Regions from separate parts of the Alkalibacillus silvisoli genome, predicted to be linked through region 1. Evidence: predicted binding sites of a transcription regulator. Region 1 holds the regulator's gene; each other region holds the start of a gene.

Region 1 (9,981 bases):
GAAGGAATGCTGAAAACTTACTAGATAGTTTAAGTGAATATGGTTACGATGGCTTTATAGGCATATTCACTCATAATGATCAAACTTTTTACCGTGTGATTGTTGGTTCATTCCAAACTAGAGAGAATGCTAAGAATCGTGTAGATGAGCTTAAAGCTGATGGGTTTGATGCTTTTATTGCTGTTTATGAATATTAATTAACAATAGAATATAAAAATATGTGATCATTTGTTCTAAAGGTCTAACGAAATAATGGAACTCTATCCTATAGTCAAAGATTTGGCTTAGGGTATTTTTTTGGTTTATTTAACCATTTTAAACAACCTTGTTATTTTTCTTCTTTTTGTGGTATAATACGAACAAATGTTCTTTTTAAATGGAAGGGCTGATTGATATGAACCACATGTTGCAAAAGTCGTTAAGTAACAGATGTAAACTTGAGATGGTTTATATAGATTCGAAAAACAATATGACGCAGCGCACCGTACGTATTGTGAAGATCTACGATGACCGAATGCTCGGCTTTTGTTACCTGAAAAAGAAGGTAAGGTCATTTAAAAAAGAAAATATTTTAGCGATTTATCCTGTTCAACAAAATCACTTTGAAATGGAGGCTTAATAAATGCATCATGATCGCGGAAGTGTTAAATGGGCATCACTTATGCTCCCTGAACACGTCGAAGCTCTACAACATATCTGGCAAGAAAGTGAACGTGAACAACCGCCAACACTTGATGAACAACAATTAGAAGAACACCTTTTTTATTTATCTCAAGCCTACGAAGAACAATTAACAGTTAAAATTAATTACTTTAAAAACAGACAATATAAAGAAGTAACGGGGAACGTAATGTATTGGAGTCATGAGCAGCAATCTATTCGTTTACAAACCGATCATGATGATGAGCGTGAATGGATCAAATTAAAACATATTAAACAAATAACATTATAAAAGGAGTGAATTAAATGGACTACACTCCTTACCCAAGACACGATGTTCTCTGTATTGACATGCGTTCGTTTTATGCGAGTGTTGAATGTATGAAAAGAGGGCTCGATCCACACACTGCATTACTCGCTGTCGTTGGAGATCCAAATCGTAGCGGAAGTATTGTATTAGCAGCTTCTCCTGCTTTAAAAAGAAAGCATGGTATTAGTAATGTCAGCCGTTACTTTGAGCTTCCAAATGATGCGAATTTAATTATTGCAAGTGCACATATGGGAAACTACTTATCCATTTCACTTGAGATCACCAAGCTAATGATGCGCTTTGTACCAAAGGAAGCGATTCATATTTATTCGGTTGATGAATTGTGGTTAACTATCGATGGCTTAGAGCGTTTATACGGTTCTGTAAAGCAAATTGCTAAAAAAGTTCAAGCCAGCATTCGCGAACAATTTGGTATTGAATCTGTAATTGGGATTGGTGATAATAAATTTTTAGCTAAAGTTGTCATGGATATTCATGCTAAAAAAGCTTCTGATGGCATTAGTGAATGTCGGTATGAAAATGTGAGTGATTTATTGTGGCCAATCCCAGTTGAAAAAATATGGGGGATCGGCTCGCGAATGAAACACCATTTAAACCGAATGGGTATTAGAACCTTAGGGGATTTAGCGCGTTATTCAAAACCCTATTTAAAAAAGCGTTTCGGTGTGATAGGAGAACAATTATACTGGCACGCTTGGGGGATTGATTTAAGCCCTGTTATTGGAAACTTCACAAAAATGGAACAAAAAGGCTATGGGCACGGGGTTACACTTTTACGTGACTATACAAAAGGTGAGATTAATGCTTGCTTATTAGATTTATGCGAAGAAGCATGCCAAAGAGCAAGGAAAGATGGGAAAGAAGGAAGGACGATCCACCTTTCCATTGGGTATTCAAGTGAACATGGAACAGGATTTAGCCGATCAACTTCTATTGATACTCCAACAAATGATACATGGGAGATGTATCAAGTGTGTTTACAACTCTTCCAGCAATTTTATACAGAAAAATGCCATATTCGTAAAGCTTCAGTCACACTAACGAATTTAGAAGATGAGGTAGGAACTCAGTTAAGTCTTTTTGACCAACGAGTACAACAAAAGCAACTCGCCTACGCTGTTGACCACATACGAGAACGATTCGGTTCAACGGCCATTCTAAGAGCTAGTAGCTATACACCTGGCGGGATTGCGGTCGACCGTGGCAAGAAAATTGGCGGGCATTATGAATGAAAAAAGATTGTCCCTTCAAGGTAGAAGGAACAATCTTTTTTTAATGAATATCACGATATAGACCGATTACTTTGCCTAAAACAGTTACGTGGTCTAAAACAATCGGCTCCATTGTAGAGTTTTCAGGTTCTAAACGATACTGATTAGCATCTTTAAAGAAGCGTTTAACAGTGGCTTCGTCTTCATCAGTCATAGCGACTACAATATCTCCATTTGAAGCAGTAGACTGCTTTCTTACGATCACTAAATCTTGGTCTAAAATGCCAGCTTCAACCATACTATCTCCTTCAATAGATAAGACAAAAACATCTTCTTCAATAGCGGAGAATGTATTAGGAACTGGTATATATTCCTCAACATTTTCAACCGCTGTAATCGGTTCACCAGCTGTTACTTTACCAATTAATGGCGCATACATAGCAGTACGCTCGTGAACAGTTTGATTATCCTCATACGTAATTTCGATCGCACGTGGTTTCGTAGGATCACGACGAATATAGCCTTTTTCCTCAAGACGAGATAAATGGCCGTGAACAGTCGAGCTAGAAGCTAATCCAACCGCTTCAGCTATTTCCCGAACTGATGGTGGATATCCTTTCGCTTTAACCTCACCAATAATGAATTCATAGATTTCTTTTTGTCTCTTTGATAATTTTGTCACTCTTCTCACCTCATGGAATTAATAACCTTTATAAATATTATAGCAAGAATTGCCACAAAAAACAAACGTTCGTTCGTATTTCAAACACGATTCTTGTTTTTCTACTACATAGATTATAGAATATAGTTTGGACTTAGCGTATAAGGGTATTTTATATAGTGGGTATTTAAATATTTGTACTAAGTTGTTGTATTATGATGAACGAAGGATCTGACCCTCTCTCGGCAGATTTTTATCTCCTTCTGTTAGAGAGTCTAGGCAACCTTAAAGCACCCACAATAACAACAACGAGCTTTAACAAAACCAACAGTATAGAATTTAAAGGAGTTTTAAAATGCTATCGCAAGACAAAATTGACCGTATTAATGAACTGGCAAACAAAAAGAAAACAAAAAGTTTAACGAAAAAAGAGGAAAAAGAGCAAAAAGATTTAAGAGAAGAATACTTAGCTTCATTTCGTAACTCATTCAAAAACCAACTACACTCAATGAAGGTTGTTGACCCAGAAGGAGAAGATGTAACACCACAAAAACTTAAAGATGAACAAGAAAAAAATAAAAAACATTAAATAAACATCAATATTCATTGTCGGTTTTTGTTAAAATAGAAACGAGTTTAATTAAAGCCTGAAATATTAACAATGACAAGTGGAAGTTGAAGGGAGATTTATTCAATGAATAAAACAACAGAAGAACTATCTATTAATACCATTCGAACACTTACAATCGATGCGGTAGAAAAAGCTAACTCTGGTCACCCAGGCATGCCGATGGGTGCTGCGCCAATGGCTTACACACTTTGGTCTAAAGTGATGAACCATAACCCTAGTAATTCCTCATGGTTTAACCGTGATCGCTTTGTACTTTCAGCAGGTCATGGATCAATGCTTTTATATGCTTTATTACACTTATCTGGCTATAATGTTAGTCTTGATGACATTAAAAACTTCCGTCAATGGGGATCTAATACACCTGGACACCCAGAATTCGGACATACAGATGGTGTAGAGGCGACAACTGGACCATTAGGCCAAGGCTTAGCAATGGCAACTGGTAAGGCTATGGCAGAACGCTTCTTAGCATCAAAATATAATACTGATGACTATCAGCTAGTTGACCATTATACTTACTCTATTTGTGGTGATGGTGACTTGATGGAAGGTGTATCACAGGAATCAGCATCTTTAGCAGGTCACTTAAAACTTGGAAAGCTAATTGTATTATATGACTCTAATGATATTTCATTAGATGGTGATTTAAACCGTTCATTTTCTGAAAGTATAGAGGATCGTTATAAGTCATACGGTTGGCAAGTCATCCGTATTGAAGATGGAAATGATACTGCAGCAATCGAACGTGCTTTAGAGGAAGCAAAAGCTAATACTGAACAGCCAACGATGATTGAAGTTAAAACAGTTATTGGTTATGGTTCACCAAACAAATCAGGTAAAGCAGATTCTCATGGTGCACCACTTGGTGAAGATGAGCTTAAATTAGCTAAAGAACACTACGGTTGGGATTATGAAGACGATTTCTTCATTCCAGAAGAAGTTAAAGAAGACTTTAAGACTAAAGTACAACAACGTGGTGAAGCAACTGAAAACAAGTGGAAAGAACTTTTCGCTCAATATAAAGAAGCTAATCCTGAATTAGCAGATGAATTCGAAAAAGCAATCAATGGGGAATTACCTGTTGAATGGAACGCTGATTTACCAACATATGACGAGCATTCTAAAGCATTAGCAACACGCGCTGCTTCTGGTGAGGTTCTAAATGCAATCGCTCATAATCTCCCAAACTTAATTGGCGGAAGTGCAGACTTAGCCGGTTCAAATAAAACGACACTTAAAGGCGAAGACGATTTCAAACCGACTGATTACAGTGGAAGAAACGTTTGGTTTGGAGTACGTGAATTTGCCATGGCCTCTGCTTTAAATGGTATGTCACTTCACGGTGGAGTTAAAGTGTTCGGTGGTACGTTCTTCGTATTTAGTGATTACTTACGCCCAGCATTAAGGCTTTCTGCATTAATGGGAACGCCAGTAACTTATGTTTTAACACACGACTCTGTTGCTGTAGGTGAAGATGGCCCAACACACGAACCAATTGAGCAATTGCCTTCTTTACGTGCTATGCCACATCTAGATTTAATCAGACCAGCTGATGCAAATGAAACAAAAGCGGCTTGGGAGTTAGCTGTACAAGCAACTGACCACCCAACAGCATTAGTGTTAACACGCCAAGGTTTACCGGTACTACCTAACACTGATTCCATCGCTCATGATGGTGTTAAAAAAGGTGCTTATGTATTAAAGCAAGCTGAAAAAAAGCAACCTGATCTTATTCTCTTAGCAACAGGTTCTGAAGTCCACTTAGTTCACCAGGCAAGTGAGGCGTTAAAGGTAGAAGGAATCGATGCACAAGTTGTAAGCATGCCTTCTTGGTACCGTTTTGAACAACAGTCAGATGCCTATAAAGAATCTGTATTACCATCAGCAGTCAAAAATCGTTTAGCAGTTGAAATGGCATCTCCATTTGGTTGGGAACGTTATGTCGGCTTAGATGGTGATGTATTAGGTATTGATACTTTTGGTGCATCAGCTCCTGGTGATGAAGTCATCGAAAAATATGGCTTTACAGTAGACAATGTCATTGCACGAGCTAAGGCTCTGTTAAATAAGTAATACGAAATAACAAAGAAATGCAGGAATTGACATTGTTTTCACTTGATTGTATTTAAAATATGACAAACTTTTTTGCGGAATATTGATACGCTTGTCCTAAAGGGAGGGCTAAGACATGTATCAATATTCCTTATATTTTTTCAAACCAATCTATGCGATTCATTTTTACTATAAAGTTGATGTAATTTATCGTTTCTTATGGCAATACCATAACGGTAATAACACAGATACATCGACGTTAAAACAAGTTAATTCTGTCTTAGAAGAATTCCATATTGAAGACATACACAAACACTTATCTAATCCGAAATTTATAAATGATTTAGATATTAGAGTGGAAAATAAAGAGCTTCTGATTGATAGTGAAAAATTGAATATGAAAGTAGTTCAAAACGGGTTTGCCGTTGATATATATACAGATTCATTAATCGATGCTGATGAATTATTTTTCCAGTACATTAAGGAATACCATCCATATGTCTTTGTTGTAAACTTTGCCTCAAGGGAATGTGGTTGGATTCTACCTTTAGCAAAAAAAGCTAATTATCATATATAAGACTATTGTCATTATTCGAATGTTTTACTATACTGTATAAAGACAACGAGATAGGAGGATATAGAAGCAATGGACATACTATGGGTTGTATTAATTGCTTTTGGTACGTTGGTGGCAGGTTTACTTTTAGGATTCCTCATTGCTCGTAAAACAATGATGAGTTACTTAAAGAAGAACCCACCAATTAATGAGCAAATGTTACGTACAATGATGATGCAAATGGGACAAAAGCCTTCACAAAAGAAGATCAATCAAATGATGAAGTCTATGTCTCAACAAATGGACAATGACAAGAAGAAAAAATAAAACAAGAAGGGGGGAGCTATTTATAAAGCTTGCCCCTTTTTCATTTTTCATAAAACCGTCAATGATAAGACCTATTACTTAACAGACTTTCTGATACCATGGTAATATAAACATTGATTATAGTTAGGAGTGTAATAATGGCTGATGTTAATCTATTTTTAGCCTTTGGAGCTGGCTTTTTATCTTTTATCTCACCATGTGTATTACCATTGTATCCAGTTTTTCTTTCATATGTAACAGGAATGAGTGTAGAAGAGCTGAAAAATGACAATGCTATGTTAAGAAAAAGAAGTTTATTACATACTTTATTTTTCCTGATCGGGTTTTCATCCATCTTTATTATGTTAGGTTTCTCAACCTATTATATTGGCGAAACGCTTTATGCATATAGAGACCTTATTAGACAGCTCGGTGCAATATTAATCGTATTCTTTGGCTTAGTTATGGTTGGAGTTTTAAACTTTGAATTCCTCATGAAAGAACGAAAAGTGACTTTTAAAAATCGCCCAGCTGGTTATTTAGGTACATTATTTATTGGTGCTGCTTTCTCGATGAGTTGGACACCTTGTACTGGCCCAATATTAGCTGCTGTCCTAGCTTTAGCCGCAACGAACCCAGAGTCAGGTGTCATTATGATGACAGCTTACTCATTAGGATTTTCAGTCCCATTCTTTGCCATGTCATTTTTCATTGGTAAAATGGATTGGATCAAGCGTAATTCACAGAAAATTGTCCGAATCGGTGGTTATATCCTGATCTTCTTAGGTATTGCGCTATTCTTTGACTGGCTTCGAATAATCACAGCATATTTAGCTAATTTAATTGGTTTTCAAGGGTTTTAAACATTGAACGAAAAAGCATAATAGCATATAATAATATTGATTTAGCAAACAAAGAAAAAGGGGATTTTATATGGCACACACAAATGACATAATCCTTAAAACAATGACTCAGTTAATTGCATTTATTTTATTAGGGTTTTCTATTTACTTATTCTTTGCTGGGCATAACGCTCCTGGTGGTGGTTTTATTGGTGGGTTAATGACAGCAGCAGCCATTATTTTAATGTATATTACTTATGGTTATGAAAAAATTGAAAAAATCTTGCCGATTAACTTTACTACGATGTTTGTAGTTGGTCTTGGTATTGCGACATTGGCTGGTCTTGGGTCAATGGTTTTCGGAGCTCCATTTTTATCACAAACATTTGAATACTATAACTTACCGATCTTAGGAGAAACAGAATTAGCGACGGCGTTAATTTTTGATCTCGGTGTTTATTTAGGTGTTGTCGGTGTTACTATGACCATCATATTAACGATTGCAACGGATTCATCTGATGAAAAGGACGAAGAAAAGGCAGAGGCGTAATGTTTTCAATATTAGACCATCCATTAGTGGCAGGTTTTATCACAGTCATGGCAGTATTAATGGCTACAAGTATGATTATTGTTAGGCTCCGTGCTTCAAAGAAACCTGCATCCGTAAAAAAAATTATATTACCGCCACTATTTATGAGTACAGGAGCGTTAATGTTTTTCGTTCCATACTTCCAAATTGAATGGATCCTAGTAGTAGAGGCTGTTATAGTTGGTTTACTGTTTTCTATTCTTTTAATCTATACATCGAATTTTGAGGTTAAAGAAAATGAAATATATTTAAAACCATCGAAGGCGCTTGGATTTATTTTAATAGGACTCTTGTTAGTTAGGATTGTATGGAAGTCGATTATAGGCGAAGACATTTCTGTAGGAGAAACGAGTGCGATGTTTTACTTACTAGCATTCGCGATGCTTGTGACATGGCGAATAGCTATGCTTATGAAATTTTTAAAGCTTAAAGAACGTTTAAACTAAAAAGAAAGTGGAAGTTAGTTCACACTAGCTTCCACTTTCTTTTTCTCTTTCTAATAAATGCTCATACTGCGAAAAACCAATTTCTTTTTCATTCAGTCTTTTAATTAAAAATTTATGGTCTCTTTTTGGAGTGGCTAATATATAACCTTCAATCAGCAAATCCAACGTGATCGTCTTAGCCTTTCGCTCTAACGCTAATTGACCAATCTTAGAACCAATCTTTTGTTTAGCAACGTCTCTAAACAACTCAGGAACTGGCTCTACCAATTCATTAAGTAACGCCTTTTTCTCTTCACTCCATAAATCAATCGTTTCATTTACATAATATTCTTCCCAGTCAATGATTGATTTACCATCTTCTTTTGGCAGCTTTTTAAGGAATTTACGAAACATAAAATAGCCACCTATAGATAGTAAGCCTAACATAATAAAAGACCAAATCATTAATAATATACCAACAATTGTCGACATAAGTTCTCACTCTCTTTTAGTTGTACATTGGCGGGACTGTGTGGGAATCGAACCCACCGGAGACGACACGCGCCTCCCATGCGGTTTTGAAGACCGTGACATGCACCAGCGTTGTAACCAGCCCCAAATGATCCAGAAAAACCTCAAAAGTTATTATACAAGTTAATATTGACTCAAGCAACTTAAAGATTTCGTGAGGTCTATTTTCATAGGTAAAAAAATCTAGTATAATTGTTCTAAATATAGAATGTTTGTTTAATATTTTTTAGACAATTACAATTAATTTAGTTAAAATGAATATAACTGTTATATTTTGTTATCTCGCATCATACTTTGTAATAAATTCGCCTTTTTAGGGAGGGTTAATCCGTCTATGAGAGAACCTTTAACTTCTACAGATGTTGATGAACTTAGAAACAATGATAAATTCCAAGGTATTATAGAAGCGGCTAATTTATGGGTTGACCAAAATTCTATGACTGTCAAAACAATCTATGACGACTCATTTAATATTGTTTACACTAGCAAAACAGTTAAGGATGTATTTGGGTACACTCAAGAAGAGATGATCAATCAAACCATTTTAGATTTTATTCACCCAGAGCACCGTCAAGCTGTACAAGATTGTTTAATCGATTTAGATGTCAACAGTAAAAAAGCTCATGAATTTCGTGTATTGCATCATGATGGAAGGTATATTGATTGCCAAGCTCACTCTGGAAAAATCATTGATCATAAGACGAAGGAAATTTACTATATTAGCGTAACGCAAGATATTATGGCACATAAACAAGCTCAACAAATGTTAGTAAGCTCTGAAAAATTATCAACTGCAGGGCAATTAGCAGCTAGTGTAGCACATGAAATACGTAACCCGATCACTTCTTTAAAAGGTTTTTTACAATTACTAGAGACAGGAATTGAAGGAAAAGAAGCGTACTTAAAAATAATGAAAGATGAAATTGAAAAAATAGAATCCATTTCTTCAGAGCTATTATATATTGCAAAACCTTCTCCTAATGAATTTGAAGAAGCTAATATTATAGAGATGTTAGAAGATGTATGTTTGTTAATGCGGTCTCAAGCAAGACTAGATGATGTTGAAGTGGTATTAGAGTCAGACCTTGATCATCATATGGTTTTATGTGACAGGTCACAGATCAAGCAAGTTTTTATAAATTTGATCAAAAATGCGATTGAAGCGATGCGTGAAGCTGGAACTATT
Region 2 (9,981 bases), on a different contig from region 1:
AACAATTGCTGATAAGCTAACTGGTCGTAAAGTGAAAATGAAAAATGGTGCTTATTTGACTATTGATCGAACTGAAGCATTAACAGCAATTGATGTTGATTTTGGCTCATATCTAAGTCATTCAGGGAAAAATGCTCCGTACATGGATATTAATTCTCAAGCTGCCAAAGAATGTGCCAAACAACTTAGATTAAGAAATATATCTGGGGCGATTGTTATTGACTTCTTGAATATGAAATCGAAACGAGAGCAGCAACAAGTCAGCAACATATTTAGAGAAGAAGCTAATCAGGACGGTGTTGAAGTTTACATTGTTGGGTTTACTCGCTTAGGGATGTTAGAGGTGACTAGAAAGAGAATGGATGAGAATATCTATCAATTTTTGGGAATTGATGAACGAACTCTAATAGAGGATGACGAGTTTAAGCTTAAACATTTAGAAGAAGATTTGTTAGCTTATGACTCGAATCCAGACATTGAATGTGTTCATATTGAAATGACTTCTGGACGATTATTTAATTGGAAGTTAAAACTGAATCAATTAAACGAGCTTCATCGTTTTGAGTTTGAGTGTTATATAAGTCAAAATGATACTTTACATGAACCTTATAAATTATATAAAATAGGTGATGTCGATTGGTTATTATCACGAGCTAAAGAGCGTGAAATTAATGTTGACAAACTTTTTTAATACGTGGTAATATCAATATGTTATGTTTTTAGATGTAGCACCCGTATGCTACAACCGCACAGAAAAGGTTTTAAAACTTATAACTAATAAGTTTATAAGTACCTTAGATGGCGAGTCTGAGTAATTAGAGGAGGTGCAGAGAATGTACGCAATTATCGAAACAGGTGGTAAGCAAATTAAAGTAGAAGAAGGTCAATCAATCTTCATCGAAAAGCTAGACAGTGAAGCCGGTGAGGAAGTGACTTTTGACAATGTACTATTCGTAGGTGGAGACAACGTTAAAGCTGGTTCTCCATACGTAGACGGTGCTTCTGTTATTGGTAAAGTTGAAAAGCAGGGTAAAGGACGTAAAATCACTGTTTTCAAATATAAGCCAAAGAAAAACTACAAGCGCAAACAAGGTCATCGTCAGCCGTACACGAAAGTAACAATTGATAAAATTAATGCGTAAGGGTTTTGTTCATGGTTGAAGTAATCATTGATCGTCAATTAGATGGTACAATTAAAGGATTTCAAATGTCAGGTCATGCTAATAGTGGCCCGCACGGACATGATTTAGTTTGTGCTGCAGCATCTGCTGTGTCATTTGGTACAGTTAATGCGATTATTTCAATATGTGAATGCGAACCTATTATTGAACAAAGTGAAAATGGTGGCTATCTAAAAGTTTACTTATCTGATGACTTGTTAGAAGACAACCTAACAAAGGCACAGACACTTTTAGAAGGCATGGTTGTTTCACTAAAAACAATTGAAAAAGATTATGGACAATATATACACATCACAAAGCCTTAAGGAGGTGCATGTCAATGCTACGCTTAGACTTACAGTTCTTCGCACAGAAAAAAGGTGTAGGTAGTACGAAAAACGGTCGTGACTCTGAATCTAAACGTTTAGGAGCTAAACGTGCTGATGGTCAGTTCGTTTCAGGTGGTTCAATCCTTTACCGTCAACGTGGAACTAAAGTATACCCTGGCCACAATGTTGGCATTGGTGGAGACGACACTCTATTTTCAAAAGTTGATGGTGTTGTTAAGTTCGAACGTTACGGACGTGATCGTAAAAAAGTAAGTGTTTACCCAGAAACACAAGAAGCATAAATGCTATTAATGCCGACTCTAGTGATTAGGGTCGGCTTTTTTGTTTCAAACTGAGTTAATCGTACATAGATCAGTGATTTGTCTAAATCAGCAAGTTTCCTTTAAATATATGGCCTGTTCATGAATTATGGTATGATGATAGTAAAATAATAAATGAAGGTGATTCTGTTGAATCAAAGTGATTTTTTAGAATGGTTAAGGTTATACCGTCATGAGTTAATGAATGATTTGCAAATTATACAAGGCTATGCGACTATGGGAAAATATGAGAAATCGAATGATAAAATTAACCAATTAGTTGAAAGGTTAAAACATGAACGTCAATTACAAACGTTAAATGCAGACCAATTTGTTAATTGGTTATTAACTGTTAGCTTATCTGTAAAGCAGTTAGACATAAGTTATACTATTGAAACAAGCAAAACAGATCTAGCGGATGTTGATGACGATATGAAACTTGATAGTGAATTAGTGATTAACTATTTATTACCTTTAGTTGGTGAATTCGATGTGATACCTGTTCAGATTACTATAAGTGGTGAGGATCGAATTCAGTTACTATTTGAAATTGAATTACTTAAAGAGAAGCAACATGATTTAATAAATTCATTAAAAACTAAAGGGATATTATCGAATACAACAAACGATAATTGTTTAAGTTTAACAATTAAATATTAATGATTGGATACAAGTAGGTGAGTATAAATGTTCGTGGATCGTGTACAAGTATATATAAAAGCAGGTGACGGTGGTGATGGTTTAGTTGCTTTTCGCCGTGAGAAATATGAGCCGATGGGTGGTCCTGCTGGTGGTGATGGTGGCCACGGTGGTGATGTTGTTTTCGAAGTTGATGAAGGTTTAAATACTTTGATGGACTTCCGTTATCAACGGCACTTTAAAGCTTCTCGTGGTGAAAATGGTATGAGTAAGGGAAAGCACGGTAAAAATTCTGAAGCTTACATTATTCCAGTGCCTCCAGGAACAACTGTTAGAAATGTAGAAACAAAAGAAGTGATTGCTGATTTAATCGAGCATAAACAACAAGCTATTATAGCTAATGGTGGTCGTGGTGGCCATGGTAATATTCGTTTTGCAAATGCAAGAAATAGAGCGCCAGAATTAGCTGAAAAAGGTGCACCTGGTGAAGAGTTAGATGTAGAGTTAGAACTAAAAGTTTTAGCTGATGTTGGGTTAGTCGGTTTTCCAAGTGTAGGTAAATCAACTCTCTTATCAGTGATCAGCGCCGCCAAGCCTAAAATTGCTGATTATCATTTTACGACATTAGCCCCGAACTTGGGTATGGTTAGAACAGAAGATGACAGAAGCTTTGTTATGGCTGATCTACCTGGGTTAATTCAAGGTGCGCATGAAGGTGTCGGTTTAGGTTATCAATTCTTAAGGCATATTGAACGAACACGTGTTATCGTTCATGTCATCGATATGTCAGGGGTTGAAGGTCGAGATCCATTTGAAGATTATCAGGCCATTAACCACGAACTTGAAGAGTATGATGTAAAGTTAATGGAAAGACCGCAAATCATTGTGGCTAATAAAATGGATATGCCAGATGCTAGGGCGCATTTAGAATTGTTTAAAGAACAACTGCAAGAAGACCTACCAATATTCTCAATTTCTGCTATTACTAAAACAGGTCTACGTGATTTGTTATTTGAGATTGCAAATACGTTAGAAGAAGTTCCAAAAGATACGTTTGAAACGACCGGACAAGAAGAAAGTGAAGAACGGGTTATTTATAAATATGAAGGTGATGATGACAGTTTTGATATTACACGTGACCCTGATGGAGCTTATGTCTTATCGGGTCCTAAGATTGAGCGTCTGTTTAAGATGACTGATTTTAATCGTGATGAGTCAGTTAGACGTTTTGCACGGCAAATGCGTCATATGGGAATCGATGATGCACTTCGTAAGCGTGGGGCAGAAGATGGTGATCTTGTTCGCTTATTGGATTTTGAATTTGAGTTTGTTGAGTAACTCTCCTATACTGAATACTTAAAAATAAATATATTCCTGTCAACATTTACGTATTGGTGCATAATTTGTTAGTAGCGCCTAGGTACGAACAGAAAGGGGATTGTTGACAGTGAAAATTCATATTGTCAAAAAAGGAGAGTCAATGGCTTCAATCGCAAAGAAGTATGAGGTTTCAGAAGCTGAGTTGCATAACATGAACAAACAGCTTTCAGAACCTGAAAATGTGATGGAAGGTATGAAGCTAAAAGTACCAAAAGAAACATCATCAGATTTAAAAGAAATGAAAAAATATAATACAACAGATGATCAAGTGGCGACTACCGTAAAGGATCATGTAGAAGTTACGGAAGAGGTAGATGAAACTGAGATAGAAGATATTCATGGTGAGGTTGAATATAATCGTAATGATCGTTTTCCTTTACCTAATGATAACGAAAATCCAAAGCCTTTGCCTTATATTCGTGAAGATGAGTATTTCGATAAACAAATAGTTCCTTATAATGAAACTTCTTATGATGAATTAGTTGAAGCAACTAATTATAATTATACGCCTAATTCATTCGAAGACTCATGGTCACAAGTTACTTATGAGCCCATTCAATATTTTGACCCATATGCAATTACAGAGCAAAACACTTACAACCGCTTGTATTATTCATCTTATCGTAATGGGTGTGGATGTAAAGCGGCACCAATGAATTATGGTTATATGAATTATTATTATTAAACAAATTAAGTCGTAAATGTACTCATTTGCGACTTAATTTTATTCTTCTTTCCTTTATGATAAAATAAGTATAAACTTTAGGGATTAAAGGAGCTTGTAGATGGATCAACATATCAAGCAATTAACGCAGTGGTTAAAAGAGACAGTTAAAGAATCAAAAACAAATGGTTTAGTCGTCGGGTTAAGTGGCGGCATTGATTCAACAGTTGTAGCTTATTTAATTAAAAGGGCATTTAAAGACGATTCTTTAGGTGTCATAATGCCTTGTAAAAGTACTGAGGCTGATGCAGAAGATGCCGAGTTGGTCGTTGAAGGGTCTGGTATTAACCACTTAACAATTAACTTAACTGACCAACATGATGCTTTATTTAATAATATCAAACAACAAATAGAAAAAAACGGTGAATGGAACGAGGACAAGCAGCAATTAGCAGACGCTAATTTACGTGCTCGCTTAAGGATGAGTACTTTATATACGATTGCAACGAATTACAATTATTTAGTCGTAGGAACTGATAATCAAGCTGAATGGTATACAGGCTACTTCACAAAATATGGTGATGGTGGCGTTGATTTAGCCCCATTATTACACTATACCAAGTCAGAAGTTCGTGAATTAGCAAGAACATTAGGTGTTCCAGAACAAATTATTAAGAAAGCTCCGAGTGCTGGATTATGGCATGGTCAAACCGATGAAGAAGAAATGGGTGTATCGTATAATTCAATTGATGCTTTTTTAAATGGTGAAACAGTAAGTGATGAGGATGCAGAAATTATTGAAAGTATGCATCAAAGAACAGCACATAAACGTGCTTTACCGAAATCGCCACCTGATTTCCATCATTTCACACTTGAATAGATGCATGAACTAACACCTCTCATTTCAAACTAATGAAACGGAGGTGTTTTCCATGTTCAAACAGCTAACCTTAATGGCTACATTGGTCTTTATATTATCAGCTTGTACGTATGTTAACCCAAGCAAGGTCGACTCAGATCAAGACAGTGTAACTAATAGTCAACAATCTACACAAATGCAACAAGATCAGAAGTTGACAGATGAAGAGCAGATCCGGTTAAATATGTATGAGAACCCATATGAATACTTTAAAAGAAGAGATGTTGATGATACCCTAGATAATTCAGACTCTCGTCCACATGTTTCAGAAGAAGCTTCAGACAGAATTGAACAGGAACGACAGTTATATTATCGCATTATGCAATTAGATGAGATTCGTCAAGCTGGTATTTCTTATCAAGATGATCATATTTATGTAGCCGTTAATTTAAAAACAAGAACATCAGAACCAGAAGCGATTGAGAGTGTGACTGAAGTTGTTGAGAATGTTACAGGTAGAACAGACGTCACAGTATATGTCGATCGTGAGTTTCACAATAGAATTGAAGACCGAAAATATTAAATAAAACGTTGAACAGGAGCATGTCAAACTCCTGTTCAAATACATAAACTGGGGGATTGTCTAATGAAATTTGCAATTGTAACTGGTGCATCTAGAGGTTTGGGAGAAGAAGTCGCAAAAAATTTATTATCTAATGAGCACCACGTCATTACCGTCTCACGTAAACGAAAGACAAACGATTTTAAAAATTATGCTAATGACAACCGCAAATCCTACTTTCATTTCTCTTGTGACTTAAGTGATTTGGAGTCATTAAGTGACACGGCTCATGAAATTGTTAAAGTATTACAAAAGCATCCTGTAGAGGAACTTTTAATTGTAAATAATGCCGGCATGGTAACACCTATAGGAACGGTTGGTCACTTGGAAAATCATGAAATCGCAAGGCATGTATCATTAAATTTAACAGCACCCATGTTACTCGTTAATACAATGAAGGCAAATAGTGGAGCTGAGCGTTTAACGGTGATTAATGTGACATCTGGCGCAGCTGAAAAAGCGATCTATGGATGGAATGTTTATAGCTCGACAAAGTCAGCTGTTAACAAATATACTGAAACGGCTGCTTTAGAAGCCCAAGAATTAGGATCAAGAGACATTCATGTTGCTTTTAGCCCAGGTGTGATGGATACAGATATGCAAGGTGAGATTAGAGAAGCTGATGCAAAAGACTTTAAAGATGTTGTTTCCTTTAAACAATTAAAAGATGAAGGTCAACTAAGAAGCCCTAAGGAAGTCGCTGATTTATTACAATCATTAGTGAAGAGCCAAGATTCTTTAGAAAACGGTAAAATCTATAAAGTATATGACTTAATCAAGTAAGCTAAAAGGGAGGGGGATAACATGGCGGGTCATTCTAAATGGCACAATATTAGACATAAAAAGAACGCTAAGGATGCTAAACGTGGAAAGTTATTTATGAAATTAGCTAAAGAAATATATGTAGCAGCAAGGCAAGGTGGCGCGGACTTAGAGACGAATGCTTCATTAAGGCTAGCTATTGATAAAGCAAAATCAAATAATATGCCAAATGATAATATTGATCGTGCCATTAATAAAGCTACAGGTAATTTAGATGGCGAGAATTATGAAGAATTTACTTATGAAGGTTATGGACCTGGTGGCGTAGCTGTTATGGTTGATGTACTAACTGATAATAAAAACCGTACAGCAGCAGAGATTCGTCATGCTTTTAGTAAAAATAACGGTAATTTAGGGGAAAATGGTTGTGTCTCATTTATGTTCCAACGTAAAGGTTATATTGTAATTGAGCAATCTAATATTGATTCTGATGAGGAAGAGTTTATGTTAGAAGCAATTGAATCAGGCTGTGAAGAGATTGAGTCAAATGAAGACGTTTTTGAACTATTTACTGAGCCTGAAGGTTTTGAGGCAGTAAGAAATACTTTAAAAGAGCAATACCAGTTGGAAGCTAGTGAATTAACAATGGTGGCTGATAATTATACACCTATAGACGAAGGCCACAAAGAAAATATGGAACAGCTAATTGATATGTTAGAAGACCTTGATGATGTTCAAGAAGTTCACCATAACATGCAATAAGTATGTGACTGACCCAAACCCTCCTCAGAAAATGAGGGGGTTTTTCAATTTGACTTCTATAAATTAAGGACGATTTGTAAAAGACATGTTAAACTATTTAAAGAGAACGTTTGTTCATACAATTAGGGGGAGCAATATGTACGCATATATAGAAGGTGAACTTAAATTAGTAAACGAAGATTTTATAGTTATTGATGTTTCAGGGATAGGATATGAAATATGGTGTCCCAACCCATTAAGGTTCCAATCTAAATTAAATCAAGAGTTAAAGGTATTTACATATTTCTATGTCAGAGAAGATATACAAATGTTATATGGTTTTAAGCATAACGAGGAAAAAGATCTATTTAAAAAATTATTAAACGTTTCTGGAATTGGTCCTAAAAACGCTTTAAGCATTGTGAGTCAGACTGCAGTACAAGATTTCGCTTTAGCAATTGAACAAGAAAATGACGCTTATTTAACAAAGTTCCCAGGAGTAGGGAAGAAAACTGCACGTCAGATGATTTTAGACTTAAAAGGTAAAGTCGATCAGTGGATGCAAGTTCAAACAGATGACGTCTTTACAATTGAACATGAAGTAACAGCGAATGACCATCATATATATGATGAAGCGGTTGAGGCTTTATTGGCTTTAGGTTATACGAAACGAGAAATCGATAAAATTGGACCAAAACTGAAAGCACAACCATCAACTTCAACCGATGACCTTGTTAAACATGGTCTTCAACTATTAATGCGTTAAGGGTGATCTTAAATGGAAGAACGTATGGTTTCAAGTGAGGAACAATGGGAAGACTCTAAAGTAGAGCAAAGTTTACGTCCATCAAATTTAGCTCAATATATTGGCCAAGAAAAGACAAAAGAAAATTTAAAAGTTTTTATAGAAGCTGCGAAAATGCGTGAAGAGCCATTAGACCATGTGTTACTATATGGCCCCCCAGGATTAGGTAAAACGACTTTGGCTTCTATTATTGCTGAAGAAATGGGGGTTCAATTTCGAACAACTTCAGGGCCAGCTATTGAACGAGCAGGTGATTTAGCTGCAATTCTTTCTTCCTTAGAAGCAGGTGATGTTTTATTTATTGATGAAATTCACAGGCTTCCCCGTTCAGTAGAGGAAATTTTATATCCTGCAATGGAAGACTTCGTATTAGATATAGTGATTGGTCAAGGAGATGCAGCCCGCTCAGTAAGGCTTGATTTGCCTCCATTCACGTTAGTTGGGGCTACAACACGTGCGGGGTTATTATCAGCTCCATTAAGAGACCGCTTTGGTGTATTAAGTCGATTAGAATTTTATAATGAAGATGACCTCTGTTCTATTATTGAAAGGACTGCTTCGGTATTTGATTTTGAAATTGAAGATGAAGCAGCATCTGAAATTGCATCTAGGTCAAGAGGAACACCTCGAATTGCTAACCGGTTATTAAAACGAGTACGAGATCTTTCGCAGGTTAATCATGAGACGGTAATTACAATCGAGAGTGCTAAGAAAGCCCTAAATATGTTACAAGTAGACGCGTCTGGTTTGGATCATATTGATCATAAGTATCTTATTAGTATTATTGATCAGTTTAAAGGTGGGCCAGTGGGGCTTGATACATTATCAGCAACGATTGGAGAAGAATCGCAAACAATTGAAGATGTCTACGAGCCGTTTTTATTACAGCAAGGATTTGTACAACGAACACCCAGAGGGCGAGTGGCAACACATAAAGCGTATGAACATTTCAATCGGGAGGTTCATGAAACTTGACTGGAATAGGAAAGTTATTTATTTTATTAGGGGTACTTTTTATTATAATTGGCATCATTTGGAGTCTGATTGGAAGATTACCTGGTGATATAACGTTTAAAACAGGTAATACGACGATTTATTTTCCAATCGTAACCTCAATTGTAGTTAGTATTATACTAAGTGTCCTATTCATGTTATTTGGTAGGTTTAAATAGAGGGAAGTGTCACAACAATGAGAGTAGAAGACTTTGACTTTGAGTTACCAGAAGAGTTAATTGCTCAAACACCATTAAAGGAAAGAGCTTCTTCTAAAATGATGGTGATTGACCGTGAGAGGCAATCTGTTTCTCATGAGGCATTTGCTAATGTAATTGATTATTTAAATCCTGGTGATTGTATAGTTTTAAATAATACTAAAGTATTGCCAGCTAGACTATTAGGTGTAAAGGAAGAAACAGGTGCTAAAATAGAACTGTTATTGTTACATCAAGTAGAAGAAGATCGCTATGAAGTATTAGCTAAGCCCGCAAAGAAATTCAAGGTAGGTTCAACTGTAACCTTTGGTGAAGGTTTATTACGGGCTACTTGTGTCGAAGCTTTAGACCAAGGTGGTAAAATTGTGGAATTTAGCTATGATGGGATTTTCCTAGAAGTATTAAATGAATTAGGTGAAATGCCTCTGCCGCCTTATATTAAAGAACAATTAGATGATAGGGACCGTTATCAAACTGTATATGCAAAAG
Region 3 (9,981 bases), on a different contig from region 1:
CCGTAACTGCTTACCACTCAGTTGAGCAATATCTTGACCTTCGTAAAACACTTCACCTGACGTTGGTTTTTGTAGTTGAATTAGTGCACGTCCCATCGTTGACTTACCACAACCAGACTCACCGACAATACCTAACGTTTCACCTTTTTTAACGTTAAAGGTCAAGTCATCGACGGCTTTGACTTGTTGTTTTTGTTTAAATAAGCCACCACCGACTTCAAAGTATTTTTTTAACCCTTTAACCTCTAATAGGTTGTCGGTCGACTGCTTCACTTGAGCTGTTGTCATTAGACTCCCCTCCTTCAAATGGTGTCATCTGTTGCCACTCACCTGAATACATCCAACAACGAACGGGATGGTCTTCTGTTCCTACTTCTTCTGGAGACTGAACGAAACACTCCTGTTTTGCAAAAGCACACCTAGTCGAAAAGCGACAACCAGATGGCATTTCATCCGGGTTCGGTACAGACCCTTTAATGACTGGTAGTTCTTCTGTTTTCCCTTGTAGCTTTGGAATTGATTCGATCAACCCTTGTGTGTATGGGTGTTTTGGGTTTTCAAATAACGACTTTGAATCTGTATATTCAATTACTTCACCTGCATACATCACGAGCACTTGGTCAGCCATTTCTGAAACGACGCCTAAATCATGGGTAATCATGACAATCGACATGTCTAAATCGGCTTTCAACTCATTTAATAAGTCTAATATTTGAGCTTGGATCGTTACATCTAATGCGGTTGTTGGTTCATCGGCGATTAATAATTTGGGATTACAGGCAAGTGCCATCGCAATCATGACACGCTGACGCATTCCTCCACTCATTTCGTGGGGGTAGTTATGAACTCGCTCACGTGGAGAAGGAATACCAACTAATTCAAACATTTCAACAACGCGTTCATAGGCTTCTTTTTTCGTTACATTACGGTGAATTCGGACTGCTTCTGCAATTTGTTTCCCTACTGTATGAACGGGATTTAATGACGTCATTGGCTCTTGAAAAATCATTGAGATCTCATTGCCACGTATTTTACTCATTTCTTTCATGGATTGGTTCGTTAAGTCTTGACCTTCAAATCGAATCTCACCTGAACGAATTCCCCCTGATTCTGGTAGTAGTCCCATAATTGAAAGTGAAGTTAAACTTTTCCCGCAACCTGATTCGCCAACGATACATAGTGTTTCTCCTTTTTGCACGTTAAACGACACACCATTTAAGATTTGTGTGAAGTTCTTTTTATTATTAAATCCAACTTCTAAGCCGCGGACTTGTAATTGGTATTCTTCGCTCGTATTTTTCATGACGTGACACTCCTTACTTCATCTTCGGATCTAACATGTCGCGTATGCCATCGCCGAACAAGTTAATTGATATGACGGTAATGAAGATTAATGCCCCTGGAAATAAAGCGATCCACGGAGCCGAATCTAAATAACCTTGACCGGTTGCTAACATGGAACCCCAACTTGGATTAGGTGGCTGAGTTCCTAAACCTAAATAACTGAGTGAAGCTTCGACGATTATAGCTGCGGCAATAGCAAGCGTTGCTTGAACCATAATTGGCGCAATTGTATTCGGTAAAATATGCTTTAGAATGATACTAAAATCACTAATACCTGAGGCCTTCCCCGCTTCTACATATTCTTTTTCACGATGAGCCAAAACTTCACCACGAATTAAACGAACAAAGTTAGGGGTTAACACTAAACCAATCGCAATCATCGCATTAGTTAACCCGGCACCTAATACCGCGGCTAGAGCTAATGCTAATACTAAAGCTGGGATTGAAAGCATGGCATCTGTCATTCTCATAATGATGTACTCATCTATAAAACCGCGGTAATAACCAGAAATTAAACCAACCGGAACTCCAATAATTAACGCAATGCCAACTGAGATTAGACCTGCTTGTAACGACACTTGCGCTCCATATATAACTCGGCTAAAAATGTCACGGCCTAGATTATCTGTTCCAAACCAATACTCAATACTTGGTGCTTGTAGGACAGCACTATAATTTTGTTCAGTTGGATCATGCGGTGCTAACCACGGCGCAAAAATAGCTGTAAATATTAATAGGAATGTAACGAAACCACCGAAGACGGCTAATTTATTTTGCAATAACCGTTCTAGCATTGTTTTAAGCATTCGCAGGCGAGGGCTTTGAACTTTGGGCTTTTGTACTGATAGGTTTTGAGATTGCTCCATTATTGTGACCCTCCTGTTAGCTTAATGCGTGGATCTAAGATTGAATATAAAACATCTGTTAAGAAGTTGATTAATATCACAGCTAAAGCCATAAACATAACGGCCCCTTGTAATACAGGGAAATCTCGCGTTTGAATTGATGTGACTAATAGTTGGCCTAACCCTGGAATATTAAAGATCTCTTCTGTAATGACCGTTCCGCCTAAGAAAGCAGCAAACTGTAACGCACTAACTGTAATGACCGGTAAAATTGAATTCCTTAAGGCATGACCATATACAACAGCTCGTTCAAGTAACCCTTTGGCATAACCTGTTCTTATATAATCTGACCCTAATACCTCTAGTAAACTAGAACGAAGCATACGGGTTAGTTCTGCTGATAGCCTCACACCTAAAGCAACAGCAGGTAGTAACATGTACCATAAACTTTGGGCGACATTTTCTGTAATAGGTACATAACCTGATGGTGGAAACCAACCGAGCGTGACAGCAAAAATAAAGATTAATAGAATACCTAACCAAAAAGGTGGTAATGACACGCCTGATAGTGCAAATAAGGTGGCTGATGAATCCCATAGAGTCCCCTTTCTTGTCGCACTAATGACACCTGCTGGAATTGCAATTAAAACAGCAATCGCAAACGACATGACTGTTAGCTGTAGTGTGATCGGAATCTTTTCAGCTAATAGACTCGAAACTTCAGTATTATCTCGAAACGATTGACCAAAATCACCTTGCAATAAGTCACCAACCCAAGCAAAGTACTGCATAACTAGAGGGTCATTTAACCCCATATCCTCACGCAATGCTTCTAAAGATTCGTCTGTTGCTTCCTGCCCTAAAATCATTAACGCCGGATCACCAGGTAGGACATTAACTAGTGAGAACACGATAATACTAACGAAAAATAATATAACGATCATTAAGCCTGCACGGCGAAGTAGAAATGAGAGCACCTTCACCCCTCCTGATTGTCTAAATTAGTGTAAAGCAAGGTGCTGCAATTGGCTGCAGCACCTTACCAACTTTTATTCAAGTGTTAAATCTGCCGGTCGAATTAATCCGTCTGGTACGTGATTGAACCCTTGAACGTTGTCTTTCATCGGTTTATAGTCATTTTCGTGATATAAGAAAATGTAAGGCGTTTCATCCCATAGAATCTCTGCTGCTTCGTGGTACATCTCTTGTCTTTCACTTTGATCAACAGTTGTTCTAGCATCTATTAGCAATTCATCTAACTGTTCATTAGAACTTCCTGTAAAGTTATACGTTTCATCTGTGTGGAACCAGCTATATGCATTACCATCTGGGTCTACTCGACCACTCCATCCAAGTCGAGCTATATCAAAGTCACCTTCATACATACGGTCTAAAATAGCACCAAACTCAACTTGCTCAATTTCAACGTTAAACCCAACTTCATCTAGCATCGACTTTAACATTTCAGAAAGTTGTTGCTCTGCTGGTGATGGGCTAACAGTTAACGTGAATGATAAATCCTCAACCCCTGACTCTTCTAATAGCTCCTGTGCCTTTTCAACTTCACGATCAGGCACTTCTAAGTCTGGATTGTTTGCCCAACTTGACGGTGCAAATGGACTAACTGCTGGTTCAGCGCCATTATGAAAGACGACTTCAGTAATAGCTTCACGATCTACTGCATAATTCATAGCCTGTCTTACTTTTTGGTTATCAAATGGCTCTCGGTCTGTATTTAACATTAAACCTTGGAAGCCGATTCCATCTTCTTCAGACATATTGATTTCTGGATTCTCTTCTAGTTGCTCAAGGTCTTTGTGAGCCACGCGATTCACGATATCTAGATCACCTGATACTAAGTTTGTAATGCGCGTATCTTCGTTGGAAAACGCATGATACTCTAAGTACTGATAATCTGGTTGATCACCCCAGTAATCATCGTGACGCTCGAACTCTAAATGGCTTTGAGCTGTACGGTCAACGAACTGAAATGGTCCTGTACCAACGGGTTCGTTAGACAAATCAATTGACTCATCTTCAGCCGCTTCAGGCGAAACCATTTGACCTGCTCGGTGAGATAGTCCAGATAAGAAAGGAGCAAACGGTTCCTCTAGCTCAACGACAAATGTATACTCATCCTCTACTGACATTTCTTCAATTAACCTTAAGTCCGAAGCATTTGGCGAACCAAGATCTTCATCTAAAATTCGTTCAAAGTTATACTTTACTGCTTCAGCGTTAAAATCTGCTCCATCGTGGAAAGTGACACCTTCTTGTAAATAAAATGTATAAGTTAAACCATCCTCTGAGACATCCCAATCTTTAGCAAGTCCAGGGATAGGGTCTAAGTTTTCATCTACATTAATTAGCGTTTCATAAACAGCTTTGAAAATTTGACTCTCTACTTGTGCAGTGGATAAGTGAGGGTCTAACAACGGTGGATCATCATCTAAACCAACAACTAAAGTGTCTTCCGCATCGTTATTTGTTAAATCTTCTGGCTCTTCTTCTCCACCAGCTGCCTCATCATTTTGATCGTTACCACCACAAGCAGCTAGTACCATAAGTAAAGTTAATAATAGTGTTGTTAATAGCTTTTTAGAATACATTTGATCGTCCATATAAGTTCCTCCTAGGTTTTAATAAAGTCATAAGTCTGAAATAAAATCGCTAATGTCATTTTCCACACGTACCAACTCCTCTGAACTTTTGAAATAGTTAGATAATTTAAATTTAAAATCCATTTTACTTACTTAAACCACAAAGTCAATAACATTTTGATAGGTTTTTATATGTAATCGCTATCATTTTGTTGCTCATTTATGAAAACCCTTTCATATTGTTATTTTAGACCTAAGCATATTTGTCTATTAACCATTTACAAACAAAAGTTTAAGTGATAAACTTTTGTTATAATAAATTGATAGCGATTTCATTTATTGAAAGTGGAGGGTTCAAAAATGGAAAAAGAACAACAAATTTTAAATTTTATAAAATTAAACCCTTACATCTCACAACAAGAGTTAGCTGATGAAGTCGGTCTCTCGCGTCCAGCGGTTGCCAACTATATTAAGAGGTTAATTGCGTCTGGTGACATTAAAGGACGAGCCTATATTTTAAATGACCACAGTGGAGTTACATGCATTGGTGGAGCTAACGTTGACCGTAAGTCACATGCTTTGCAAGACGTTAGAATGGAGTCGTCTAACCCTGTTATAACTGACGAATCTCTTGGCGGTGTAGCAAGAAACGTCGCTGAAAACTTAGTCAGACTAGACTTAAAGCCGACTTTGGCTACTTTTGTAGGTCAAGATAAAGAAGGTGCTTGGTTAACGGAGTCAGCTTACAAAATCGGAATAGACACAAGCGAAGTTACTACCTTACCTCAAAGCCGTACAGGAACTTATACAGCGTTGATCGACCGAGATGGTGAACTCGTTGTATCTATGGCAGATATGGAGATTTACAACAAAGTATCTGAGCAGTTAATTGAGCAAAAATGGCAACAATACGCACGCTCTGATGTAATCTTTTTAGATACTAATATTTCTGAAAGTGCTATCCATGCAGTAATAAGACGTTCTAAAAGTAATCAGAAGCCATTATTTTTAGACCCTGTCTCCTCAATTAAAGCGAAAAAGCTACCTGAAGATTTATCAGGTGTGCACACGATTATTCCGAACAAGGAAGAAGCCGAGGAACTGTCAGGTATTACAATTAATAGTGCTAATGACTTGGGGAAAGCTTGCCATGAGTTACTGCGAAGAGGCGTTAAGCAAGTTGTCATCACTTTGGGTGAAGAGGGCATTTATTATTGTTCTAATGATGAAGAAGGTAGGGTTGAAGCTATTCGTACAGAAGTTGCTGACGTAACCGGAGCTGGTGATGCGTTCACTGCTGGTATTATTTATGGTTTTATAAATGGTCAGTCGTTGCAACAGGCTTGTCGTTTCGGACTAGCGTGCGCAACGTTAACACTTCAATCAAATCAGTCTTGTTCAGAAGACTTATCAACAGAGAAGATTAATACTTTATTAAAGGAGTTGTCGTAAATGGAACAATTTTTATCATACACAAAAGAAGTACAAGAGGCTTTACAAAATAAACAACCTGTCGTTGCTCTAGAATCAACGATTATCTCTCACGGGTTACCATACCCGCAAAACTTAGAAATGGCTCGTAAAGTTGAAGAAATAATCCGTGAACAAGGGGCAGTACCTGCTACGATCGGCATTATGGATGGCGAGATAAAAATCGGTTTAACAGAAGAAGAATTAAATGATTTTGCTACGAGTGAAAATGTTCATAAGGTGAGCCGTCGTGACTTCGCTCATGTTATTGCACAACGAGAGCTTGGGGCAACGACTGTTGCTGGGACGATGATTGCAGCTGAACTTGCAGGTATTAAAGTGTTTGCCACTGGTGGAATTGGTGGTGTCCATCGTGAAGGTGAAATCACTTGGGACGTTTCAGCAGACTTAACGGAATTAGCACAAACGAATGTCGCTGTCGTTTGCGCTGGTGCTAAGTCAATATTAGATATCGGTCGAACGTTAGAATATTTAGAGACGCATGGGGTTCCGGTTATTGGTTACAAAACAAACACATTCCCTTCATTCTATTCTCGAGTAAGTGAATTCGGTGTTGATTACCAAATCGATCAACCAGAAGCAGTTGCTAAGTCACTAAAAACTAAATGGGACTTAGGTCTTGAAGGTGGCGCTATAATTGCTAACCCAGTGCCTGAACACGCTGCATTAGACTATAATAAAATTGAAAATGTCATTCAAGAAGCGATCACAGAAGCGAAAAATAACAACATTACCGGTAAAGAAGTAACGCCGTTTATTTTAGATAAAGTGAAAAGTTTAACAGATGGCCAAAGCTTAGAAACGAACTTAGCTCTTGTTTATCATAACGCTGAAGTGGCTGGTTTAATCGCTAGTGCTTATCAAGAAAATTAATCAATCTTTCAATAATTTTATAAAACAAAAGTGAGTGAAAACCACATTAGGTTCACTCACTTTTGCATTTATAATTAATTATTGTACACTTAATGCTTCCCCATCTTCTGTCTCAAAGATAAACGATTTCCCTCTGAGATCTTCTTTGTTTACTTGTAAATACTGACGAGGCATTTCATAGTCTTCTGGGTCACGATAATCCTTAGGCTCATCGTGTATTCCAACAACAACACGAACAACATCATCATCTTCTAATACCATTCGTTGAGCACGCAAATCATAGCCTAAATATTCTTCATCCCCAATTTGATATAACAAGATATCATACTCATCAAAGTCAAACACATCTGTTACATCACTTGGATGGTCATCTTCTGTATATAACCAAACCCCTGCATTAGGTTGTCTTTCAGGTGAACCAAATGTAAACCAAACTCTTGTGAATTCTAATGTGTCTTCGATTTCAGAAGGTGCAACAGCTTGAGTTGAATTATCATCTTGATCTTTATCAGCTGTAGTTTCCTCTTCTTCATTCGTTTCTGAATCTATGTTGTCTTCATTTTCAGATACACCTTCACTTTCTTCTTGTGTATCTTCATCTGTTCCATCATCCGAGTCGCCTAGACAAGCTGTTAAAATAAATAAAAATAGGCAACTAAGTATTAAGTAAAACCATTTTTGTTTCCCCATATTAATCCCCACCTATTTATTTTTTCTATTAAAGAGTATACCACTGAACTTAATGTTGTAAATAGTTGGAAAGGCCTTTTTTTAACTGTATAGCAAAATAAACAAACGAATATCTTCCCTAGAAGATATTCGTTATTATGATCAGTGTACTTAATTATTTTCTGGATCTGGACTCCCAGGAGGTCTATACGCTGGCGGCACCTTTAGCCAACCGCGTTTTTTCATCATTTCTTTTGCACTAAATCCTAAAGAAAATTTATCTATTTGAAACTTTAAAAACATTAACCCTAAGTCTGTTCTTAAACATTGACTAGCTGAGGCTGCACACATATCCCCTGCATAAACGAAATTTATTGATAAAGTATTCATTAACTCTTCATCACTCATCCTCGCACCCACTGGTACACTTCTCGGATCTGATATGGGCTTATGAGCTGGTGATGAGGCTATTGGGATTCCTTCATTTCTCATAAGTGTCGTCATTTCTTTAATGTGTGAGTTTGCTACGTCATAAGCATCATTAATAAACTTTTTAACATCCTTATCCAATGTCATATTTAGCCCAACTTCTTCATAAGCAATAATACTTTCAACAAAAGCTAAGTATGTCCAACAAGCCATCGCTTCTCCAACATGAACAGGGCCTTTACTATTATCATTAAGTTCCTTTAACACTTTAACTGATGCTTCAATCCACTTACCATAACTACTTGCCAAAATATACACCCCCAAATTCTGTATTTATAGCTTGAGAATTTAGGGGTGATTTATTCGTTATTTTTATTTCAGACCACCACGCGCATCAACTGGCCAATTGTTTACCACTTCGTTTTCATTACAAACGACATACTCATGAAATAAGTTAGCTACTACGCAAGCATGGTTTGGGATGATTTCGACTGTATCATTAACTTCCAACTCACACTGTTCATCTATTGGAATGACACCATGCTCTTCAGACAGCCTTTCAATAACTAAACTTGGGTAACCAATGACATGACCAAACCCGACAACACTTTCGTTACCATGTGCTCCTTTTTCAAGTGACAATGATTTGCTTCCTGCATCAATCACTATACGATCAGAATGTTTAGCAACAACCGTGGCAAGTACAGTTAAAGCACAATCTTCAGGTTGAGCTACACCTAAACCAACTTGAACCATATCATAAAAGATCGCATTCCCTGGTCTAATTTCAGTTACACCCTTAACCTTACCTGCATCCATGAACGTTGGGGTAGCACCAACACTTCGATGCCGAATACGGATCCCTTCAACTTCACACGCTTTTGCACTCTTTACAACACTTTCTGCTTCATACTTGGCTATACTTTTCCGTTCTTCATTTGACTTAGCACCGTAAGAATGGCCAGCATGAGTATATAAACCAGTTAATTCAAGGCCTGGAAGTGCTGCTATATACTTGGCTAGGCTAACTGTCTCTTCACCTGGCTCGACACCACAACGGTTCAACCCAGAATTCACTTTAATCCATACTTCTAGCACTTCACCTTCAAATGTGTCACTTAAAGCTTTTGCGCCGACCTCAGAGTCAACGCTAGCAATTATATTAGCTCGTTTAGTTAACTCTTTTAAACGGTTTGCTTTTTGTTTATTAGTAATTGGATAGGCAATAAAAATATCTTCAATACCACCATCGATCATAACTTCAGCTTCATCCAGTTTAGCAACGGTTACCCCAACCGCTCCTTCTTCAACTTGCCTTTTAGCAATATGGACACTTTTATGTGTTTTAATGTGAGGGCGTAATGCAATGTGTTGTGATTGGGCAAAACCAACCATACTCATTAAGTTACGCTCCATTGTATCTTGTTGTATTAATAAACTTGGCGTATCTAAGTTCATCCTTCAATCACCTTTTCTGTTTATCTTTTAATAATCGGCAATACGACAGAAGATGGATACTGCTCCGAGTGGTAGACCGTTTGATTCGCCACTTTCACCTCAGTCGTTTTACCTAATTCATCTCCTGTATTTAAGTTGCAGTCATACTTCGGAAAAGCACTTGATGCGATTTCAATTCGGATTTGATGACCTTTTTTAAAGACGTGTGACGTATTCCAACAGTCGACTTCCACTTCGTAAACTTCACCTGGGGTCATTAGTTCAGGCTTGTC

Evidence for each region. The regulator LexA, encoded in region 1, represses DNA repair genes until DNA is damaged. The targets are predictions, from matches to a motif close to CGAACATATGTTCG.
Region 2: the regulator LexA is predicted to act here: its motif matches at 7,601-7,614, upstream of ruvA (Holliday junction branch migration protein RuvA).
Region 3: the regulator LexA is predicted to act here: its motif matches at 5,071-5,084, upstream of ABDZ63_RS11010 (carbohydrate kinase).

Annotation. Positions count from the first base shown of each region.
Region 1 is NZ_BAAACZ010000011.1:215,572-225,552, forward strand. Features, by position in the region: gene ABDZ63_RS08465 (N-acetylmuramoyl-L-alanine amidase) at 1-197, shown strand, start outside; gene ABDZ63_RS08470 (hypothetical protein) at 377-619, shown strand; gene ABDZ63_RS08475 (YolD-like family protein) at 623-952, shown strand; gene ABDZ63_RS08480 (DNA polymerase IV) at 967-2,223, shown strand; gene lexA (transcriptional repressor LexA) at 2,264-2,884, opposite strand; gene ABDZ63_RS08490 (DUF896 domain-containing protein) at 3,219-3,452, shown strand; gene tkt (transketolase) at 3,558-5,567, shown strand; gene sirA (sporulation inhibitor of replication protein SirA) at 5,683-6,123, shown strand; gene ABDZ63_RS08505 (YneF family protein) at 6,193-6,429, shown strand; gene ABDZ63_RS08510 (cytochrome c biogenesis CcdA family protein) at 6,567-7,271, shown strand; gene ABDZ63_RS08515 (Na(+)/H(+) antiporter subunit B) at 7,342-7,800, shown strand; gene ABDZ63_RS08520 (CcdC family protein) at 7,800-8,285, shown strand; gene ABDZ63_RS08525 (DUF2621 family protein) at 8,310-8,729, opposite strand; tRNA gene ABDZ63_RS08530 (tRNA-Sec) at 8,785-8,881, opposite strand; gene ABDZ63_RS08535 (ATP-binding protein) at 9,130-9,981, shown strand, end outside.
Region 2 is NZ_BAAACZ010000009.1:164,719-174,699, forward strand. Features, by position in the region: gene ABDZ63_RS04960 (ribonuclease E/G) at 1-691, shown strand, start outside; ribosomal protein L21 leader region at 734-819, shown strand; gene rplU (50S ribosomal protein L21) at 834-1,142, shown strand; gene ABDZ63_RS04970 (ribosomal-processing cysteine protease Prp) at 1,154-1,486, shown strand; gene rpmA (50S ribosomal protein L27) at 1,501-1,791, shown strand; gene ABDZ63_RS04980 (Spo0B domain-containing protein) at 1,960-2,469, shown strand; gene obgE (GTPase ObgE) at 2,497-3,786, shown strand; gene ABDZ63_RS04990 (LysM peptidoglycan-binding domain-containing protein) at 3,896-4,513, shown strand; gene nadE (NAD(+) synthase) at 4,614-5,372, shown strand; gene ABDZ63_RS05000 (YhcN/YlaJ family sporulation lipoprotein) at 5,425-5,934, shown strand; gene ABDZ63_RS05005 (SDR family NAD(P)-dependent oxidoreductase) at 5,998-6,756, shown strand; gene ABDZ63_RS05010 (YebC/PmpR family DNA-binding transcriptional regulator) at 6,778-7,497, shown strand; gene ruvA (Holliday junction branch migration protein RuvA) at 7,634-8,242, shown strand; gene ruvB (Holliday junction branch migration DNA helicase RuvB) at 8,255-9,256, shown strand; gene ABDZ63_RS05025 (DUF2905 domain-containing protein) at 9,253-9,453, shown strand; gene queA (tRNA preQ1(34) S-adenosylmethionine ribosyltransferase-isomerase QueA) at 9,471-9,981, shown strand, end outside.
Region 3 is NZ_BAAACZ010000018.1:39,147-49,127, reverse strand. Features, by position in the region: gene ABDZ63_RS11035 (ABC transporter ATP-binding protein) at 1-288, opposite strand, end outside; gene ABDZ63_RS11030 (ABC transporter ATP-binding protein) at 239-1,303, opposite strand; gene ABDZ63_RS11025 (ABC transporter permease) at 1,317-2,210, opposite strand; gene ABDZ63_RS11020 (ABC transporter permease) at 2,210-3,166, opposite strand; gene ABDZ63_RS11015 (ABC transporter substrate-binding protein) at 3,239-4,810, opposite strand; gene ABDZ63_RS11010 (carbohydrate kinase) at 5,150-6,241, shown strand; gene ABDZ63_RS11005 (pseudouridine-5'-phosphate glycosidase) at 6,242-7,153, shown strand; gene ABDZ63_RS11000 (hypothetical protein) at 7,232-7,843, opposite strand; gene ABDZ63_RS10995 (DUF3231 family protein) at 7,994-8,560, opposite strand; gene ABDZ63_RS10990 (alanine racemase) at 8,624-9,709, opposite strand; gene ABDZ63_RS10985 (CocE/NonD family hydrolase) at 9,730-9,981, opposite strand, start outside.